3 regions of the Paenibacillus sp. GCM10027629 genome follow, and region 2 is predicted to be linked to each of the others. Evidence: riboswitches for the same ligand, from Rfam matches in the RefSeq annotation. Region 2 holds a riboswitch; each other region holds the start of a gene.
What was found. Region 2 has a riboswitch for cyclic di-AMP ahead of ACFQZR_RS27585 (C40 family peptidase). Riboswitches for the same ligand answer to the same signal wherever they lie in the genome.

Region 1: linked by a shared signal. The riboswitch ahead of kdpA (potassium-transporting ATPase subunit KdpA) and the one ahead of ACFQZR_RS27585 (C40 family peptidase) in region 2 are both predicted to bind cyclic di-AMP.
Region 3: linked by a shared signal. The riboswitch ahead of ACFQZR_RS00615 (hypothetical protein) and the one ahead of ACFQZR_RS27585 (C40 family peptidase) in region 2 are both predicted to bind cyclic di-AMP.

The regions. Positions count from the first base shown of each region.
Region 1 covers NZ_JBHTGZ010000010.1:28,445-35,631, forward strand. The annotation lists gene ACFQZR_RS19615 (DoxX family membrane protein) at 1-97, opposite strand, end outside; gene ACFQZR_RS19620 (DUF3048 domain-containing protein) at 397-1,464, shown strand; gene ACFQZR_RS19625 (DUF47 domain-containing protein) at 1,676-2,287, shown strand; gene ACFQZR_RS19630 (inorganic phosphate transporter) at 2,407-3,411, shown strand; cyclic di-AMP (ydaO/yuaA leader) riboswitch at 3,790-3,977, shown strand; cyclic di-AMP (ydaO/yuaA leader) riboswitch at 4,070-4,237, shown strand; gene kdpA (potassium-transporting ATPase subunit KdpA) at 4,420-6,099, shown strand; gene kdpB (potassium-transporting ATPase subunit KdpB) at 6,125-7,187, shown strand, end outside.
Region 2 covers NZ_JBHTGZ010000020.1:41,902-49,088, forward strand. The annotation lists gene ACFQZR_RS27570 (PucR family transcriptional regulator) at 1-31, shown strand, start outside; gene gdhA (NADP-specific glutamate dehydrogenase) at 110-1,483, opposite strand; gene ACFQZR_RS27580 (diaminopimelate dehydrogenase) at 1,736-2,713, opposite strand; gene ACFQZR_RS27585 (C40 family peptidase) at 2,908-3,408, opposite strand; cyclic di-AMP (ydaO/yuaA leader) riboswitch at 3,414-3,550, opposite strand; gene ACFQZR_RS27590 (carbamoyl transferase) at 3,871-4,674, opposite strand; gene ACFQZR_RS27595 (M1 family metallopeptidase) at 4,687-6,672, opposite strand; gene ACFQZR_RS27600 (YwhD family protein) at 6,775-7,187, shown strand, end outside.
Region 3 covers NZ_JBHTGZ010000002.1:61,360-68,546, forward strand. The annotation lists gene ACFQZR_RS00600 (glycoside hydrolase family 31 protein) at 1-939, opposite strand, end outside; gene ACFQZR_RS00605 (helix-turn-helix transcriptional regulator) at 1,070-1,915, shown strand; gene ACFQZR_RS00610 (copper amine oxidase N-terminal domain-containing protein) at 2,019-3,575, opposite strand; cyclic di-AMP (ydaO/yuaA leader) riboswitch at 3,852-4,004, shown strand; gene ACFQZR_RS00615 (hypothetical protein) at 4,144-4,545, shown strand; gene ACFQZR_RS00620 (PDZ domain-containing protein) at 4,524-5,798, opposite strand; gene ACFQZR_RS00625 (S41 family peptidase) at 5,882-7,187, opposite strand, start outside.

The sequences.
Region 1 (7,187 bases), on a different contig from region 2:
CCCAGCCGCCCGTGATCCATTGATAGCCGAGATATACGCGAATGATGGTGAGCAGCCAAGCTGCGACGATGTTGTTTCTTAACCAATGTGTGAACATTGATACCAGCTCCAGTCCGTTTTGTTATTTATTATTGTTTTTCTCTATGGCTTAATCATACATTCAGTTTTATCATCAACATGTGATTTTTATCACATTATTAGCCCGAATTTGAAATTTTTGAATTTGAAGTACATACTTTGTTCACATTTTCACAAGCGCAAATATCACACCTATCCAAAACATTTTTTCATAGCTTCCAAGCAGCGAAATAACAGACAAATCTTCCATTATATGCTTAAATAAAGACCATGGACTTATCATATGTTCCAAAATTTTGCCATTTGAAAGGGGTCTTCATGAAGTCGAATTTATTCTATCGAACACTTAGCATACTATGTATTCTACTGACGCTGCTTCTCAGTGCTTGCACGAGTAAAACGCCTGAAGCTGAGAGCACACCTGAGCCGCAATCCACGGAACAACCAGCACAGGAACAGGAATCAGAGCAAGATCCGACCAAGGCTTATATTGCGCCATTAACAGGGTTACCCACTGCAGAGCCAGTAACCGCAAGGCCAATCGCAGTCATGATCAATAATATGTCCAAGGCAAGACCGCAGTCTGGACTTACCCATGCGGATATGCTGTATGAGGTGCTCGCAGAAGGCGGGATTACGCGGATTGTGGCCATTTTCCAGAGCGAGAATTTCCAGGAACCCATTGGTCCGATTCGCAGCATCCGTCCATATCTCATTGATCTTGGCGATAGCTACCAAGGGGTCTTGGTGCATGCCGGGGCGAGTACCGACGGGTATGCGGTCCTTCAACGTCAACACAAAGAACACTTGGATGAAATTTCGAACGCTGGGCCGTTCTTTTACCGGGATAAATCACGAAAAGCACCGCACAATCTGTATTCAACGCTAGAGAAGCTGCGTGAAGGTGCTGCGAAGAAGAAGTATAAGGCAGATGTGCCTATGACGACGTATCCTTTTGCCAAAGAAGAGGACATGCCTATGGGGGAAGAGGCGACGAAAATAACGGTCAACTTCCTGCTCAAGAACTATAAAGTGACCTATGATTATGATGCGACGAGCAAGCATTACAGCCGATCGATCAACGGTCAGCCGCATATCGATCTGAATACGAAGGAGACGCTTACGGCGACGAATGTCGTTGTGCTGGGAGCGGATCATCGTACGCTAGACGATGTGGGACGCTTGGACGTGAATTTGATGAAGGGCGGAGAAGCCGTACTCTATCAACGTGGCAAAGCCATCTCTTGCACGTGGTCGCGCAGCAAGACAAGTGATGTCATTCGATTGTATAAGGATGGGCAAGAGTTGCCACTCTACCCGGGGAAGACAATTTTCAACATCGTTCCAAACATTCCAACATTTGCGAGCCACATCCAGGTGGGGTAATTTGTTAAATCCGGCAAGGATTCCTTGTCGGATTTAATTTTGTCGAGCGGACTGGATAATTGTAGGCGAATATCGGCAAACTGTTAAAAGAAATTCACGATTTTGTTTTACAATTCCTTTACAAGCACTATGTCACTTGTGATAAGATAACAAAGGTTATAATTCTCATTATTAAGGTAATCTAAGCAATTTGAAGCAGAGGGGACAGCGTATGTTTAAGAAGAACGATGTATTTTTTCAAAATCTGCAAAATATGGCCGATGCCATTGTCCAAGGCGCGGATATTTTTGCGAAGTATGTAGCAAAGCCAGGAGATACGACAGCTTTCACCAAGGAAATGAAAGAGCTGGAGTCGAAATGTGACGTATTCACCCATACGATTATTAAAGAGTTGAATAAGACGTTCATTACGCCGATCGAGCGTGAAGATATTATGTCGCTGGCTACCTCGCTGGACGATGTGTTAGACGGGCTTGAAGCTTGTGCATCGCGCTTTGATATGTACCATGTGAAGGAATACGATGCTTCGATCGAACAATTTGGTAAAGTGCTACTCGATAGCGCATTTGAAATCCAAAAAGCGATTCGACTATTGTCACAGAAAAAATTGCTCGCGATTCGCGAACATACGATCCTTATTAATGACCTTGAGAACCAAGCAGACGATATTCTGCGTAAGAGTATCAAAGATCTATTCGCTGCGGTGAAAGATCCGATTGAGCTGATTAAGAAAAAAGAAATCTACGAGCGTCTGGAGCAAACGACGGATAATTGCGAAGACGTTGCTAATATTCTTGAAACCATTATTATGCGCAACTCCTAAGGTCGCGTGAACGATAGGTGAAATAAAGGAGGACAGAGTTGCGCGGGAACACCTAAATAGTGTGTTTCAAAAAGTTACCTTTTTGAAGAACCTCTAGTCGTTCTGTGCAATACATTTCTATGGATCATACAATGATCGTTTTAGGTATTGTTATCTTATTAGCTCTAGCATTTGACTTTATTAACGGATTTCACGATACGGCGAATGCCATCGCGACATCTGTCTCGACGCGTGCACTCAAGCCGCGGCATGCGATTCTGCTCGCAGCAACGATGAATTTCATCGGTGCCTTGTCCTTTACCGGGGTTGCGAAGACGATCGGGGGAAGCGTCGCAGACCCCTCCAAGCTGGATAATGGGGTAGAGATTGTGATAGCGACCTTAATCGCCGCGATCATCTGGAACCTTGTGACTTGGTGGTTCGGAATTCCTTCGTCCTCATCTCACGCACTCATTGGTGCACTCGCGGGTGCAGTCTTTATAGGAGCGGGTTCAGACAGCTTGAACTATGCCGGGTTTACGAAAATCGTAGAAGGACTTATCTTCTCACCGCTTATTGCATTTGCTCTTGGTTATATCGTGATGACGATTCTGAAGCTCATTTTCGGTCGAATGAGTCCGCATTCGGTCAATAAAGGCTTCCGCACAGGGCAGATTATGACGGCAGCGCTTCAGTCTTATACGCACGGGACGAATGATGCGCAAAAGGCGATGGGGATCATTACCTTCGCTCTTGTCTCAGCAGGAATACAAGATAATTTGGATGTTCCGTTATGGGTTAAAATTTCGGCCGCAACAGCGATGGCACTCGGTACATCTGTCGGCGGTTGGAAAATTATTAAAACGATGGGTACGAAAATCTTCAAAATCGAACCGATTAACGGTTTTGCAGCGGATTTATCGTCAGCTGCTATTATTATGACGGCAACGCTAGCGCATTTGCCCGTTAGTACAACGCATGCGATTACCTCAGCGATCCTCGGTGTAGGTTCCGCGAAGCGTTTTTCGGCGGTAAAATGGGGCCTAGCAGGTCGTATTGTCATCTCTTGGATCGTGACGATTCCGATTGCATTCGTGCTTGCGATGGCCGTGTTCAAAGTGATTGATCTATTATTCTATAGATAAATGTGGAGAGAAGCTAACCTTCGGTGAAGAGGGTTGGCTTTTTTTGTGTGCGGCAAGGTGAAATGTAAAGGTTAAAGCTCTCCCTTTGGTTGGCAGTGTACACACTGTTGATCAGAGGGAGATTTTTTTGCTGCCGAAGTGTTCCGTTAATAAAAAGAGGACTGCGGGATTTCACTGCGGTGAATGACATAAGATGGCTGGGCACCCTGTACATTCATCCTGGAAAATCGCGCGAAAGTGATCTATCGCGTGAAAATAGGAGGTTTCGAGAGATTCATATCATTCATAACGCTTTCATGACGATTTCCAGTATTTTCAGATTCCATTTCAAACCAATTTAAGGTTTTACAAGTTGCAACACGAGGAGTATGATACGATTCATGAACATTGCTGAGTCCTTGCATGTGCAAGGAGCGGGGGAACCAAATAAGTCATGAACCTGTGGCTCGTGTGAGAGCGAGAGCAGGAACATGTGGGGTGAATCCTGGGTACAACGGTACCGAGGTAGGGTGACTCTCACCATCCGAATCCGACAGCTAACCTCGTAAGCGAATGAGAGAGGATGAAGGAAAGTGTAGACGAACGTTGGCTGCAGATGCGAAATAGATCTGTGGTTATGATGTGAAATAGATTGATGAAGCGATGAAAAATGTTTTACATGTCTTTAACGCTGAGTCTTTGCTAAGGCAAAGAGCGGGGGAACCAACGGTCAGCTGAGCTGACCACGGGGTGAATCCGAGGCACCGTCTTGTACGGCGCTAAGGTAGGGCGACTCTCAAGGCCCGAATCCGACAGCTAACCTCGTAAGCGTCTCGAGAGAGGCAACTTGAACGTATTCAATATGTGCGCAGCATGGCGATTCGCCATGCCCATTATTGAAGCCGCGATGGATAACCTCCCCCGCAGGCTTCTTTTTTTATGCCTTTTTTTAAGGGAAATGAGAAAAATTAACTTTTTTCACGTTGATTAAAATGTTGTTGAAAAGGGAGATCGACTATGAACTGGGGAATGGATTTACTGCAAATCGTGATTGTTATCGGGCTGCTGCTCTTGATCGTGAAGCCGCTCGGTACGTATATCTATCATATATTTTCGAATGAGCCGAACCGGAGTGATCGGATATTTGGTCCGGTGGAGAAAGGGATCTTTTGGCTGATCGGGCTGAAGAACCGCGGCGACATGTCGTGGAAGCGATACGTACTTAGCTTACTGCTAACCAACCTTGTATTGACGCTTATCGGGTTCGGCGTCTTGCTGACACAGCGCTGGCTGCCGCTCAATCCGAACGGGATCGACAATATGGAGCCGACGTTATCTTTTAATACGATTATCAGCTTTATGACCAATACGAATTTACAGCATTACAGTGGGGAGTCAGGCTTATCCTATTTCTCGCAAATGATCGTCATCATGATGATGATGTTCACTTCGGCGGCGACGGGGATTGTGGTGGCGATTGCCTTTATCCGCGGATTAACGAAGAAGGGCACAGGGCTTGGTAATTTCTTCACGGACTTCGTGAAGGCCCATACGAGACTGTTGATTCCAATGGCGATCGTAATGACACTGGTGCTCGTTGGACTCCAAGTGCCGCAGACGCTGGACGCTACGGTTCAAGCGCACACGATTACGGGCGAGACGCAGCAGATCGCGATTGGTCCTGTAGCATCGCTCGAGTCGATTAAACATTTGGGGACGAATGGCGGCGGATTTTTCGGAGTGAACTCCTCGCATCCATTCGAGAATCCGAACCCACTTACGAATGTGCTCGAAATGTTGATGATGTGGTGTATCCCGGCATCGCTGACCTATACGTACGGACGATTCGCTCGGAATCAGAAGCAGGGCTGGATCGTGTTCGCTGTCATGAGCATCTTGTTCGCAGCTTTCCTAAGTCTTGTGTATATCTCGGAAAGCAACGGCAATCCGGTCTTGAATACGATCGGTGCAGACACATCTCAAGGCAGTATGGAGGGGAAAGAAGCACGATTCGGGATTGCGCAATCCGCTCTATTCACGACCGTGACAACCTCGGCAACGACGGGTACGGTCAACAATATGCATGATACGTTAACCCCGCTTGGCGGTCTCGTACCGATGTCGCTCATGATGCTGAACGTGGTATTCGGCGGCGATGGCGTAGGGCTTGTCAATATGCTGATGTATGCGATCCTCGCGGTGTTCTTGGCAGGCTTAATGGTCGGTCGTACGCCGGAGTTCTTAGGTCGGAAAATTGAACCGCACGAGATGAAGCTGATCGCGATTGCGATTCTCGTCCATCCGTTGATCATCTTAGGCCCGACGGCCATTGCGTTCTTAACCGATCTAGGATCGGGTGCCATTACGAATCCAGGGTTCCACGGCATCTCGCAAGTGCTCTATGAGTACACCTCATCGGCAGCGAACAACGGCTCCGGGTTCGAGGGCTTGGCGGATAACACGCCGTTCTGGAATATGACGACAGGGATTGTGATGTTCCTCGGTCGATACGTCTCCATCGTGGCACTGCTCGGTGTTGCAGGTTCACTCGTGCGCAAGAAATGGGTGCCTGAGACGATTGGGACATTCCGCACCGATAACAAGCTATTCGCTGGGGTGCTGCTCGGAACGGTCATTCTCATTGGTGCATTGACGTTCCTGCCTGTACTCGTCCTTGGGCCGATTGCAGAGTTCCTGACATTAGGGTAGAGATCATTTAACGAGGTGAAAGAACATGGATTCGACCATGAAACGTAAATCATTAATAACTTCAGATATATTGAAATATGCGCTAGGCCAGAGCTTCGTCAAATTGAACCCGCTGATCATGATCAAAAATCCGGTCATGTTCGTGGTAGAGCTAGGTACGTTCATCGTCCTGCTGTTAACGCTATTTCCATCTGCATTTGGCGCGGAAGCGAATTTCGGCTTTAACTTAACGGTATTCATCGTCTTGCTGTTCACCGTCCTGTTCGCGAACTTCGCGGAAGCGATCGCTGAAGGGCGTGGGAAAGCACAAGCGAATGCACTGAAGCAGACGAAGAGCGACGTGATGGCGAATAAAGTGCAGCCGGGCGGCGGCGTGAAGCAAGTGCCAGCGACAGAGCTTCGTAAGGGGGATGTCGTCGTGGTATCCATGGGTGAGATGATCCCTGGGGACGGCGAAGTGATCGCAGGACTCGCCACGGTAGACGAATCCGCGATTACCGGTGAATCTGCGCCAGTTATGAAGGAAGCGGGTGGCGACTTCAGCTCCGTAACGGGCGGAACACGCGTCGTCAGTGATCAGATTAAAGTACGGATCACGAATGATCCGGGTGAATCGTTCCTCGATCGCATGATCTCCCTCGTCGAAGGGGCCGAGCGTCAGAAGACGCCGAACGAAATTGCGCTTAATATTTTGCTCATTACATTGACCGTGATCTTCTTGATTGTAGTTATGACGCTAGCGCCGATTGCCAAGTATGTAGGAGTCGACTTAGAAATTCCGGTGCTTATCTCCTTGTTAGTCTGCTTGATCCCGACGACCATCGGGGGCTTGTTGTCCGCAATTGGGATCGCGGGGATGGACCGCGTGACGCAATATAACGTGCTCGCGATGTCCGGGAAAGCGGTTGAAGCAGCGGGCGATATTAACACAATGATTCTGGATAAAACAGGTACGATTACCTTCGGGAATCGGATGGCGAGTGACATGGTGCCCGTGGGGAAAGCGACAGTAGAAGAAGTATCCCAATGGGCTGCCGTGAGCTCGATGCAGGATGAGACGCCGGAAGGCCGTTCCGTGCTGGAGTGGG
Region 2 (7,187 bases):
GAAGATCTTCCGATTGTTGAATAAAGTATAAAAAGGGAGCCGGGCTATCGCTTACGCGAGACGCCCGGCTCTTATGCTATATCTATTCGTTCGATGACTTTCTTGGATATTATACGATGCCTTGCGCGATCATCGCATCAGCTACACGAAGGAATCCGGCGATGTTCGCGCCGACAACCAAGTTACCGGAATAACCGTACTCATCAGCTGCACGAACGCTGTTCGCATAGATGTTCTTCATGATGCTGTGAAGCTTCGCATCGACTTCTTCGAATGTCCACTGCAAGCGCATGCCGTTCTGTGCCATTTCGAGGGCGGATACTGCAACGCCGCCTGCGTTGGCAGCTTTTGCAGGTCCGAACAATACTTGATTGTTCAAGAATACGTCGATCGCTTCAAGCGTCGAAGGCATATTCGCGCCTTCACTGATTGCTTTCACGCCGTTCGCAACCAGCAATTTCGCTGATTCTTCGTTGATTTCGTTTTGCGTTGCACAAGGAAGTGCGATATCACAAGGGATGGACCAGATGCCGTCGCATCCTTCGGTGTACACAGCGCCTGGATGCTCTGCTACATATTCTTTAATCCGTTTGCGTTCTACTTCTTTGAGACGCTTCACTGTTTCAAGGTTGATCCCGTTCGGATCGTACACATAGCCGTTCGAATCGCTGCATGCGACAACTTTCGCGCCAAGCTGGTGAGCTTTCTCGATCGCATAGATCGACACGTTACCTGAACCAGAGACAACTACCGTGCTGCCTTCGAAGCTTAAGCCTTTTGCTGTCAGCATTTCGTTCGCGAAGTATACGCAGCCGTAACCTGTTGCTTCTGTTCTCGCCAAGCTTCCGCCGTAGATAATGCCTTTGCCTGTCAATACGCCAGCTTCGTAACCGCCGCGTAGGCGCTTGTATTGTCCGAACATATATCCGATTTCTCTTCCGCCAACGCCGATGTCTCCCGCAGGAACGTCAACGTCCGGTCCGATATATTTCGACAATTCGGTCATGAAGCTTTGCGTAAAGCGCATAATTTCGTTGTCGGATTTTCCCTTCGGATCGAAGTCGGATCCGCCTTTACCGCCGCCAATAGGTTGTCCAGTCAGGGAGTTCTTCAAGATTTGCTCGAATCCGAGGAACTTGATGATGCTGGCGTTAACGGAAGGGTGGAAGCGAAGTCCGCCTTTGTAAGGTCCGATCGCGCTGTTGAATTGTACGCGGAATCCGCGGTTCACTTGAACTTTGCCGTTGTCATCCACCCAAGGCACACGGAACGATACCATCCGCTCAGGCTCAACGATGCGCTCAAGAATGCCATGCTCCTTGTATTTCGGATGCTTTGCGAATACAGGCACGAGGGAATCGAGGATTTCTTTTACCGCTTGGTGGAACTCGCTCTCGTATGGGTTGCGTTTGATTACCAATTCATAAACCGATTGTACATATTCTTTTGCTGCCGTTTGATTTTGTTCTGGGATGGCCGTGATCACTGTTCAAACACTCCTTTATTAAATTTTGATTTACACTTTGTGTACGATGATTTGCATTTTATACTATACAAAATGACGTCATTTCTCCAATAGAAATTATTTTACAAAGCGATTAAATAGCGCTATCGCACTAAAGCGATAAACGGTAAAAACGTTTACATTACTATTACATAAAACATGTAATCGCTTCCGTAAAAAACAAAAAACCTGATCATCGTTAAGATGACCAGGTTTGCGCAAATATATAGACTATAACAATTCGCGGCGAAGCTCTTCAGCCGATTTCGGAGACAAATATCCAAGTGGAATATCGAATACTGTTTTCGCGCCAGTTGCACCCTCTTGGCTAAGGCGATGAGCCGCTCTAGCGTAAGCTACAAGTACGCTTGCCGTGAACTCAGGGTTGCTCTCAAGCTTGAGTCCAAACTCAATAATTTGCTTCGTATTCTCACCAGTTACACCACTGCGAATAACGAATCCGCCATGTGGCATGCCTTGGTGCTCAGCCTGAAGCTGCTCCTCGGAGATGAATGTCACGGTTGTGTCATAATCAGAGAAATAGTTCGGCATATTTACGATCGTCTCACGAATTTGGTCTTGGTTTGCACCTTCTTCAGCGACAACATAGCACTCACGCAGATGCTTCTCACGTGTAGTAAGCTCAGGCGTCTCACCCGAACGAATGCGGTCGATGACTTCTTGAACCGGTACAGTGTACTGTACGCCAGCTTTCACGCCTGGTACGCGACGGATCGCATCGGAGTGGCCTTGGCTAACGCCTTTGCCCCAGAACGTGTAATCTTTGCCTTCGGGAAGGATAGACTCAGCAAGAAGTCGATTAAGGGAGAATAATCCCGGATCCCAGCCTGTCGAAATAACGCTGAGGTTACCGCCTTCTTTCGCAGCTGTATCCACCGTGTTGAAAAATTCGGGAATTTTCGCATGCGTGTCGAAGCTGTCGATCGTATTGAACATTTTGGCGATGACAGGTGTCTGTTCTGGAAGATCTGTCGCCGAACCTCCGCACAGAATCATCACGTCAATGATGCCTTTATATTGCTCTGCAGCAGAGATATGCTCGAATTTGATACCTTCTGTCGCGATTTGATCTGGCTGTCTGCGCGTGAATACCGCTACGAGCTCCAAGTCTTGGTTCTGGCGAATCGCTTTCTCTACGCCTTTCCCCAAGTTACCGTAACCAACAATACCTACTTTAATCTTTTGCATTGATAAAGTCCTCCTCTAGGGTATTCCAATAATCTGCTTGTCCACCCTTTAAAGTATATAGATATATTACATTAAATGTAAACGTTATTGGTGAGAAAAAACCTCTATCGAGGTTCTTACTTTTATTAATACGACTTTGGTTAAAAAGAAACCCGCGATGTGTCCAATGGATGGACTTCGCGGGCTCCTCCTTATTATTCTACATCATCGTGATCTTGATTCCCGTCATTGTCATTGGTGTCATCAAAAATGTCCGAATTCGTCACTCTTGTTGCACCAACATAACGTTTCACATAATACGAATCGCTTAAGCTAGAAATTGTAATCCCTCTTTTGCTGGATGCATGTGCAAATTTATTCTCACCTACGTAGATGCCGACATGCGAGATGCCTTTACCGTTTGTATTGAAGAATACGAGATCTCCGGATTCAAGATCAGATTTTGCAACTTTCTTACCCATCTTGTACTGGGATCCTGATTGGTGTGGAAGTTTGACGTCGAATTGCTTGAAGATATACATCGTAAATCCAGAGCAATCAAATCCACTTGTCGATGTGCCACCGCTCAGATAGCGAGTGCCAAGAACATCCTTAACTTCTTTGTCAAGTTTGGAATCAGCAGCGAAAGCGCTACCAACAGAGACTGCCATTGTTAATGCAAGTGCCACGATCGTAGAGCTGAATAACTTTTTCAAAAGGGTAAAACTCCTTCCAACGCCTACGAGGTTAGCTAAGGGTTCGGTTGAAGGCTCCCTATGATCCCTTACTTGCAAGATCAATTCACCCAAAGATGGTTCCCCCGTTTCCTGGTGCGCAGGAACTCGGCTTCAATGATTTGGTGCACCGGATACAAGTGTCAATAATGACAAAATTGATTACAAACTTATTACAAAATCTTAACTAATTGTTATTCTACCAGACGGTCTGCTCTTTGACAAACCCTTTTTACGTTTTTATCCCTTTTTTTTGCGAAAAACAGCGAATAACCCGAGCTTCGCTAGGCGAAATTCGGGTTTATTTGTTACTTCTCATGACATTTGGACGAGTTTCAGCATTCTGAGCTTCCAGGGCGCTCGCTTAGATTTATTTCTTTTTCGGGGCCCCCGCAAAGTACCTGAATCAGCTTCGAAGCAATAACATCACTTTGTAGGGTTGAATTAGCATTTGCTCTGCCACAATTTATATTGTGCTGCAATACCCCATACCTTGACGATGGAGCGGACGAGATGATAGGTCTGATGAAGAATAATGGCAAGGAGTCCTGTCCAGATCCATGCGGCCGCTGTGAAAATTCCGCTTATCAATAACAGCAGTGCAAGTAATAGAAGGGTGATCCCCAGGATCATCGGCAGATTTTTGAGGGAGAGAAGCAGCCCTTGGAATACCCCGGCCTTGCTCACCTGTCCAAATTGCATAAATAAGAACAACTGGTGAATGATCCAAGCGAATACAATCCATCCGAAGATGATCGGGAGGAAGGATATCCCCAGGTGCTCTAGATCGTAGAGCTTCCATTCCTGATAGAAGTATGGAACTACCCAGTACGCGGGAGCAAGGATCAGCAGGTTCTCCAGCCAATAGAACAAGCAGACCGGCTTCCAAGCGTATTTAATGCCTTTGAAGAACAGGAGTCCTTTATCGTCTTGGTGATGAATAGAATAATAGAGTCCTGCGTTGATGAATGGGGTAATTAACATGCGAATCAAGAACAGCCCTGCGAGCATCCAGAGGTAATAATCGAGGATGTCCGTTTTCATAAGTTGGAACTGACTCTCAATCAGGAACATCTGCATACTCGTCTCGGTGGGGTGGGGATCCGGGTAGTGTTCCAGAATAGGGACCACGATGGCGTCGATAAATCGATAGAGGAAGAAGCCCCAGATCAGCTGGTACAAGAATAGAATGATGACGATATAAAAATGATGTTTGACGATGCTAAAACTTTCTTTAATATAGTTCATTCCGGGTTCACCTCACCATCCGAGTGCGTTCAAGATACTCTCGATCAGTTTCGCTGTGCTGAAATTGATTCGTGTTTTGACGGCCTCATCAATTTGGGCCTTCATATAGTTATTGATGCGTTTATTCTCGAGCACCATGGTGTCTTGCGGGTCAATCATGACCCAATCCAGCGGTGTCTTATGGGTGAGTGTATATTGAATCGTTGCTGATGCGCCGTCCCAGGTTCGCTTGACGGAAGTGCCGTCTTTGAACATGAATACGACAGGAACCTGCGGATAATCACCGCCTTTTTTACGAAGAATGACTTTGGATTCATACGCGGATGTTCCGTTATTTTCTACCTTCTTGGCGGTAATACTCTCTACAGCATAGTCCGTCATGAACCCTTTATAGACATATTGATTGAAGAAATCGGTCCAATCCTTCTTCGTTACTTGTTCGACGACACGCTGGAAATCTGAGGTGGTAGGATGACGGAATGCCCATTTCTTCGTGTATGTCTTCATTATTTTGGCCATCGTCTTGGCTCCCACTTGCTTCTCTAGGGCGATAAGCACCAGCTTGCCACGTGTGTACACATTTTCGGCGTACTGATTGGAGTCTTTGTACTTCCATGCAAAGAGAGACAGAGGAGCTGGGTCAGTCATGTAGCTCGATTCAATCGGCAAATTCGCGACGATCCCGTATTCCGTCTCCATGACGCGGTCCTCTGCATAGGAGGTGAATCCTTCATCCAGCCAAGCTTCTTCAAATTCATTGCTCGCGAGCATGCCGTAGAAATATTGATGTCCGATTTCATGCACAACGGTACGCTCTAGATCATATCCGGGGTTGTCATCCATCGCGCCAAAAGCTGTAATGAGGGTTGGGTACTCCATCCCGCCCGCGCCGTTACCTTCTTTGGGCGGTACGATGATCGATAGCGTAGAATACGGATATTCTCCGTACCATTCACTGTAACGGGCAAGCGCCACCTTGGCAGCATGGAAGTACCGCTCTTGTAGATCCTTATGCGCTGGATCAAGGTATAGCTTGATTCGTACACCAGGAACGTTCGGCGCAGAGAATGGCTGCTCCGCATAGATGAAATCCGGCGATGCGGCCCATGCGAAGTCGTGCACATCCTCCGCATAATATTGATAAGTTTTGTAGCCGTCTTGTTGGGCTGCGCTTTTGGTTGGGAAGCCTGAGGCGGCAACTTTATACGCTTCAGGGACCTGGATGCGAACGTTGTAAGTTCCGAAATCAGAATAGAATTCGGAGTTCCCGTGATATTGATGGATATTCCATCCTTCAGTGGTCCGTCCTCGCATGCCTGCAGGTTCGTAGACAGCGAGCTTCGGGAACCATTGTCCCGCCATGACGAAGTTGCCAGCGACACCCATACGTGCGAAGACACCCGGCATTTTTACATTGAACTTCATATTGAGCGTGATGGACTGGCCGGGCTTGACCGGTTGAGAGAGCCGAACCTTCATTAAGGTGCGATCATTCGGATTGTTGTCATCGGGCTGCACATATTGCATTCGTTTCATGAGCGACATACCTTCTTCGGTCTGCATGTCGGTGATTTCCATGGACCCGTAGCTGCCTTCCTTCATAACATCTCCGCGTAATTTGCCTCCAGATTCTTGAATAAAGGTGGACTGCTTGGACGCAAATGCATTCGGATAGAGGTGGAAATACAGCTCATTCACGATATTTTTGCCGGGGTTGGTCCACGTGACGGATTGGCTGCCTTGCAGCGTTTTGCCGATGGGTGAGTCTTCGAGCTTCACATTCATGTGATATTCAACGATACGTTTGCTATACACTTTAGAGGTGGGCTCCTCAATGGTCTGCGGCTCAGCCTTGTCACTTATAGCTGTGCGCTGTTCTGGAAGCATAGACATGGTGGATAGATGATCTGCCTGGTTTTTACTGAACCAGATGGCATAGCCGAGCAGACAAACGATGAGCGAGATCGTTAGAATACGTTTCGTTTGACTTGGGGTCATACACGTTTACCTCCCGTTGACAAGCATGTACAGCATGTATATGTTTGCAATTTCAATAATATTAGCTAAAATAAAATTAAATCACTTGGAGGTATAATGCGGATGAGTTCAGAAGAGCAAAAACCGAAGAAACAGCTAGCCCTGAATGTTGTTAGCAAGAAGGAACATAAGGGATTTGGCGCAGGTTCAATCGATTTGAATAACGTCTCCCCGGTCATTATCGATCAAGGAGAAGCTTATATTGATATTGGTGCGATGCACGCGAAGAGTAAGGTAGAACGCGGAATTAAGTTCCTCACGAATCGGGAAGATGTGCCGAATGGCCGGAAATGCTGGATTGTCTGGGTTGCGGTTGACCGCAATGAAGAAGGTCCGTTCTACGGCGGTATGACGGCTTGTGAAATGGCTGTTGATCCGGAGATCAAGCGCGGATGGAAAATTCTTGCGGAGCATGTGAACAAGCTGGATTATGCGTTGAAACGCCGTGTGATGCTGGAAGGACTAGATGCGGAGGA
Region 3 (7,187 bases), on a different contig from region 2:
GGGCTGCCCAGCGAGCTTCCAACAGGCACGATACTCATTCAGCGGGTAGCGTAGACCTACCTTCGCCCAAGCTTCACAATGCCCATTGCGGCTTGACTGTACTGCACTCTGATCCGATACATCATAGAATGGCAAATCCCCTGCATCCAGCTTAAATCCGTCAATCCCAAAGGTCGTCTGAAGATGATCCAGCTTCGCATGAAGCCATGCTACAGCATCCTCATTCGTACAATCGAGCACAGCGCTCACACCGTTCCACCACCGCCTAAATGCAGTATTACCCGTTTTATCTTTCAAGAGATAGCCTTTGGGCTCGACTTCACGGAAGGTCATCGAATCTGCGCTCACGAATGGGCATACCCATAACATCACTTTGAAGCCCATTTCATGCAGCTCATCCACCATGGCGCGCGGATTCGGGAATCGACCACTGTGGAATGTCCAGGCACCATAAGGCTCGTGCCAATTATCATCAATCATGATTACGCCTGGCGCCATTCCATTCGCGAGCACATCTCTAGCATATTGAAGAACGCCTTCTTGTGTCGGCTCATACAAGAGCTCAATCCATAGATTATATTGCGGTGCCGTAAACAAGAGCGGCTCTGGTGCCTCTCCAGACGATGGAAAATAGGTTGCCGATGCATGGCGATAAGCTCCTCGCACATCCTGTAGCCCTTCGTGAAGCTTCAAATCTCCCAAGTCACTATTTACTTCTAATTTGCCGCCATGGAATCGAAACCGAAATGGCTCCTCCGACCAGATATATCGCCCTTTGCTCGATAAGAGCAAAGGACAAGCCTGATTACCATGCAAATCTGTTGATAAATCCACTTGGATATCTATCATCCCATAAGGCATCTGCTGCCCATCCGATACACGGCCTCCCCACCAATATTCCCCGTGCTCAACATCAATCGTTAACTGGTTTGTCGCCATCGCTGCCCCTACTTTCTATGCATTTTCCTAAATTGACTCCATCTTATCAGCGATAGATTGCAGCGACAATCTGAACATATTGCCCTATACTATAACGAGATTGATCTTTGAATTGAAGGAGGTTCTCGGATTGAATCCGTTCAACATCGGCTTTCAAGCAGCGGAAGACGCACCTTTTATGACACTGGATTCCTTAGGTTGTCAGGAGGTCGATTCAGCCAGCTATTCCTTTCAAGGCAACGAACGTCCGGACCGCGGTCATATCATTTTTCAATATACGCTGTCAGGCGAGGGACGTGTAGAGATCGACGGAACGACATACTGGCTGCCCGAAGGCACTGCCTTTCTCGTTCAAGTGCCCAGTCCGCATCGTTACTATTACGATTCCGCATCTGAGCAGCCGTGGAAGTTCATTTGGCTCAATGCCCGGGGCGAAGATGCACAGCGAATTTGGGATCGCATTATTGCTAAAGAAGGCCCGGTTGTGACACTCGATGAGCATGCTGAACCCATTCGCGCTTACTGGAAACTCTATCATCGTATCGTAACGGAGCAAATCCGCGATCCTTATATACTGTCTGTACTTGTCTATGAATGGATGTTGACCTTGCTTCGGTCCCGATCCCATGCGACCACAAACGCGCAGGATAGTCCGGTGATCCTCCTTGCCAAACAGTTCATGGACACCCATTACGCTCAGCCTATTGCACTCGAAGAAATCGCCGCGAGCAGTCAGGTAAGTCGACATCATCTATGCCGCATTTTCCAGAAAATCGAGCACTGCTCCCCCTTCGAATACTTACGCCGCCGACGTCTGGATGCCGCAGTTACTCTACTTCGCCAATCAGACCTTCCGATCCATGAGGTTGGGGTACAATGCGGGTTCGAGAGTCCCAGCTATTTCGGCAAAGTCTTTCGGCAGCACTATAACATGTCGCCAACCGAGTATCGGACTAAGTCTGTCTTTTCTGGATAATCGGTACTCTTCCTTTCCCATTCGACGGGAGATTCTATTCAAAAAAAGGCTGCCCTCAGATCACTTAGCGTGATGCAGAGGACAGCCCTTTTGCTATAAAAACTTATTTGCTTGTGACATAGAATTCGTAGTAATCCGGATTCCATTTCAATTGACCACCAAGCGCTTCGACGATGAATCGCAGTGGCACGTTCGATGCATCATAATCATCAACCAATACCGGTTGAGACATCGTCTTCGCTTCACCGTTCACATAAGCCGTTGTCGATCCGATCTTAAGCTCTACGGTAATATCGTTCAGTGCATCATAGACAACGATTTGTTTCGTAGCTGCATCCCACTTCACTTCTGCCTCAAACCCATCTGCAATGACGCTGAGTGGCACCATACCAACGCCGTCGAGTGTCCACCAGCCTGGATAGTAGTCATCACTTCCATAGCTATCTTCTTCGAATACGGAGAAGTCGGTTTTGCCAAGACCTAGGTCATTCTTCAGAATTCCGAAAGCAGCCGAGCTCTTATCGAAATTCGCCAAGAAGCCTTTGCCCGAAAGCGCATATCCATCCAGCTTCTCTACACCATTCGTTGTGTCGATAGCATCCAGCTTCACGGCTTTATTGATATTCCACGACTCAGCCGCAGCACGTACAATAACCTTCTGAACCGGAATGTCTTCGATATCTGGAAGAGCAACCGTAAGCTCTAAGTTCTGTTTACGGACTTGATTTTCGCTATCCACGTAGAGGTCCAGCTTCAAGCCGGATTCTTTGCTAAGCACTTGCTTCACTTCATCTTGCTTCATAAGCTCTTCTGCGTGCGCATCGAAATCCTTCAGTATTTCATCAATTCCGTTCTTCACGAACTTGTAGAGTACCAATGAACCAACTTCCTTGTCCTTCGCTATGGAAGAAAAGAAGTTATCTTCTGCGCCTTGATCAGCGTAAATTCCCATTTGACTTTCAACAATTGGATAGAACGCATCGTATAATGCGGTTGTAATCTCGCGTAATCCCGCATCATCTTTGACCATATTCGTTAATAATGTCTTCACGAGACCGATGACTTCGTCACCATTAATCTCGATATGGAGCTTCTGCAGATTCAGGCTCTCCCCGTATACTGTATATGTTACGGAAGATACCGATACGGTGTTCGGTACAGGCGCTTGCTTCACGAGGTATGCACCTAGCTTCTGAACAGCTCCGCGGAACACATCTTGCGATTTCTCGATTTCAGCAACCAGCTCGCCTTCCAACTCTTCATTGGCTAGAGAGACAACGACCGGTTTCTTAATCCCTTCAATCCACACGGTTACATTCGTGTCTTCCATGCCAAGTTTGAATGGTACAGCCTTCCCGCCATATGTAATCTTCCCTGCTAATGACATATGTGATGGATCTTGTGCTACCGCATGGTCAATGTCCAATTTAAAGCCATTTACAAGATCAATAATCTTCTTGTCCTCAGCTGTTAATGCGCCGTCTTTACGAGGGATTAACTCCACAGACAAGTTTTGGCTGGATTCACTAGACTTCACGTTGAGACTGTTCTCAACAACTTTGACAATATTCACTCCGCCGATCGATTGACAGCCTGCAAGCACGACCATCATCGCGACTAGCGTGACGCCTAACCACTTTTTCCACGTCTTCGCTCTCATTTCTTTTTCCCCTTCCACTATGTAACAATTATACTAATCTCCTTATTATCCCAAAGCTTTCCAAAACTGTACAGTGAAAAAAAACCTATATTTCTTACAATATTCGATCAAACATGGCATTTTTATGACAAAATTGATAGAAACGGATCGTAAAACAATCTAGCCTTCGAGAACCTATGAATATAGCGCTTACTTCAATCTACAGCTTCTCAAACTTCAAAATACGGTGATTCCCACCATTTTACAAAAATCTCACACAGGCGTATGATACAGCCAATTGATTAATCGCTGAATTCTCATGATGAGAGAAGCGGGGGAACCAACTATGAAGCTAATCTAGCTTCTTGGGGTGAATCGGCTGTAAGCCGTAGGGTCATCTCTCAGACCCGAATCCGACAGCTAACCTCGTAAGCGATCCATTGAGAGAGGTCTCGCATCGTATTGCGCGTTCTCTTCGTGCTGCTCATTGCCCAATCGAGCGGTACGCAAGAAGCCCACGAACAGAGGAATCCTCTATTTCGTGGGCTTCTTTTTGTCGATCATATATATCGTTAAGGAGATGCTTCGTATGAACATGAACGCAACACACACAGTTTCGATGAAAAATCAACTATCAAGCCAACTGAGACAAATCGAAATCTTCCAATTGGAGGAGCCTGACCATGCCACCACACTGATACTCAAGTTATCCAATGGTGTGCGCGTCGGCTGGGGGGAGTATCGAATCGTTACCTCTCCACCGACCGATTTGGTGAAATGGGCCTCTACGTACCATCATTTAGCAGGTATGAGTGCCATCCAAGCGATTGACTATCTCGTCCGTTATGGTGGTTCATGGCATCCCGCTAAAATCCAGCTCATCGAATCGGCACTCTTGGATTTATGCAGTACGAACGATCCTACATTTACATATAACATCAATGATCTAACAACCTTAGCTGTAGCTTATTACATCTTCATTCTCGAATGAACGCCTGCTAGCTTCATCCGCACGATCGTGAAGATCGAAGCTGGCCCTTTGCCCACATAATAAGAAGCATCCTGATCCGGGGCGAGAATAACGCCGAGCTGATGGTGTTCCCCTGCGAATATCGCCCGCTGCAAGAACTTAATCTCTCCAGTGAGGTTAATCACTTCCAGCTTACAAAATGCGGGGTTGGTGCGAAGCGCTTGGTGCAGCTCTTCCTTCGTACGCACTGCAACCCCGTTCACTTTATGTACAATCTCGCCCGGTTCAATCCCAAGCTCCTGTGCAGGCGTCCCTGGGATAACCGCCAAGACGTGCAATCCTCGATCATCATGAACATATAATGGGCTGCGCTCGGCCTCTTCCTTCGTGCTGTACCAATAGATCCATTCATGCATAGCGATCGCGAACAAGGCTGCGACGAGCATGAGCGGACTCCATAGCCCCGCAGCGAATGCGAGCCCTAGCAAAACAATACTATATACCATTAACCAGAACGAGCTCTGTTTGACCTTCACCTGCGGCAATCGGGATTGTGTCCATTCGCTGAAACCGATCACGACAGGAAACGCCATGAGCATCCAACCATTCGTCCACGCTTCCCCACCGAAGAATGGCGTCCAAGGAAGTACCGAACCAACCGTCTGTGCCGGAATCATCAGAAACAAGGGGACAGGCCAATAACTTTGCATTTGATAGCCCCCTACGAGCTTCCCTCGTTTCCCTTCCACAAATAACGGACTCGCGAACTTTGCCCCTTGCAAGCGAATCAGAATCGCTTCTGCCAAATGCAGCAATGCAACCAAAGCCACTAATGCCGGTATGTCGAGTGATCGCAGCGTCGTAAGCACCGATCCAGTGAACCCCGTCAGCTCCCAATCCGGGAACCGATCGGCAATAAACTGTAGCACACCAAGTACCCCCACGGCATATGCAAGACATAAGAACCGGACACGGAATAGCATTAAAATCAGTGCAACGAACCATACGAGCAGGATTGCCTCCGTCGTCAGCGTCATTCCTGTGAAAGCCGAGACGAGTGAGATCCCAATCCCCGCAAGTAATCCACCAAGTAAGGTACGTATCAGTTGATCCCCTAGTGCGTGCATTTTGACAGAGAACAGCTTACGTTCCAACATCACCTGACGACGATATTGGAAGACAATCAGAATAATCGCTATATATAGAAACGGCTGTAAAAACATTTGCACGATCGCTTCAACAATATTCCATAAAATCTCCATCACAATTCCCATTCCTCAACCCCCAATTCATTCGTAAGTAAGGCACAAAAAAGAGAAGGCTAAATCCTAAGCCTTCTCTCCATATTCGACGCGGACTAACGAATTTCCTTCCGGAGCACTTCGACCGCTTTGTTCAATTGTGTATCGTACTTCGGATCTTGAAGACGTATCTTGATGCCAGCCTCGAGCTTCTGGGCTGTCGCATCATCCACATAACCTGTCTCCGGCAAGCCCGATTGCATCTGGAACGCTCGCACCGCCTGCTCAGTCTTATGATCGAAATAACCGTCCTTACGGCCCGGATGATAAGCAAGACCCTCCAGCATCACTTGCAGGTTCTTCACATCTTCATTATTCATATCGTATTTCAGTTCTTCCTTCTGCGACAGCCGAGCGACGAAATAATAATCCGGCTCCTTCACTTCCAAATCCGGCTTAATGCCGCTCTTATGCACCCAAGTCCCTTTGGGAGTGAGCCACTTCGCGAACGTCATCTTGAGCAAGCTGCCGTCATCGAACTCTTCCTTGTATGTGACCTGCATGGTTCCTTTGCCAAAAGACGATACGCCCACAAGCTTCGCTAACTGATGATCTTGCAACGCGCCAGCCAGAATCTCCGAGGCGCTCGCGCTGCCTTCATTAATTAACGTAATTATCGGATATTTCTTCGTCCCTTTTCCACGGGACAACGCCTTCGTCACCTTCTCATCCCGACGCTCCTGCTGATAGATCACCTGTCCAGATGGAATGAAATTCTCTGCAATGTCCGTTACAACAGGAACGAAGCCGCCAGGATTGTTACGCACATCAATGATTAGCCCTTTCATGCCGCCTTGTTCCAGCTTCGTTAGTTCCTCTTTGAATCGTTTTCCCGTATTCATCGAGAACTGACGAATTTCAATCAGTCCGATCTTCTGGTCTAACATTTGCCCATGCACCGTCTCCAGACTAATGTCCTCCCGGATGACCTCGAATTCGAGCAATGCATCAACACCCGTACGGCGGACTTTGATCTTCGCCTTCGTTCCTTTCGGACCACGAATGCGGTCAATGGCTTCACTTAGCTTCAGCCCGTCCAGCTTCTCACCATTAATCGAGACGAATACATCCTTCGGTAAGATTCCTGCGCGTTCTGCCGGAGTACCCTTGATCGGTGACAATACCGTTACCTTGTTATCCTCCATGGTCACTTCCGCACCAATGCCCGTGTAGGTCCCTTCCAAGCTCGATGCGAATTGCCCTGCGGATTGCTCATTCATATATACGGAGTAAGGGTCTTTGAGCGCATCCATCATGCCATTCACTGCGCCGTCAATGACCTTCTCCCGATCAACATCACTATAATATTGACCTTCGATCAATTGCAGTGTTGTGTTCAACTTCTTAAATTCATTGTTCGTA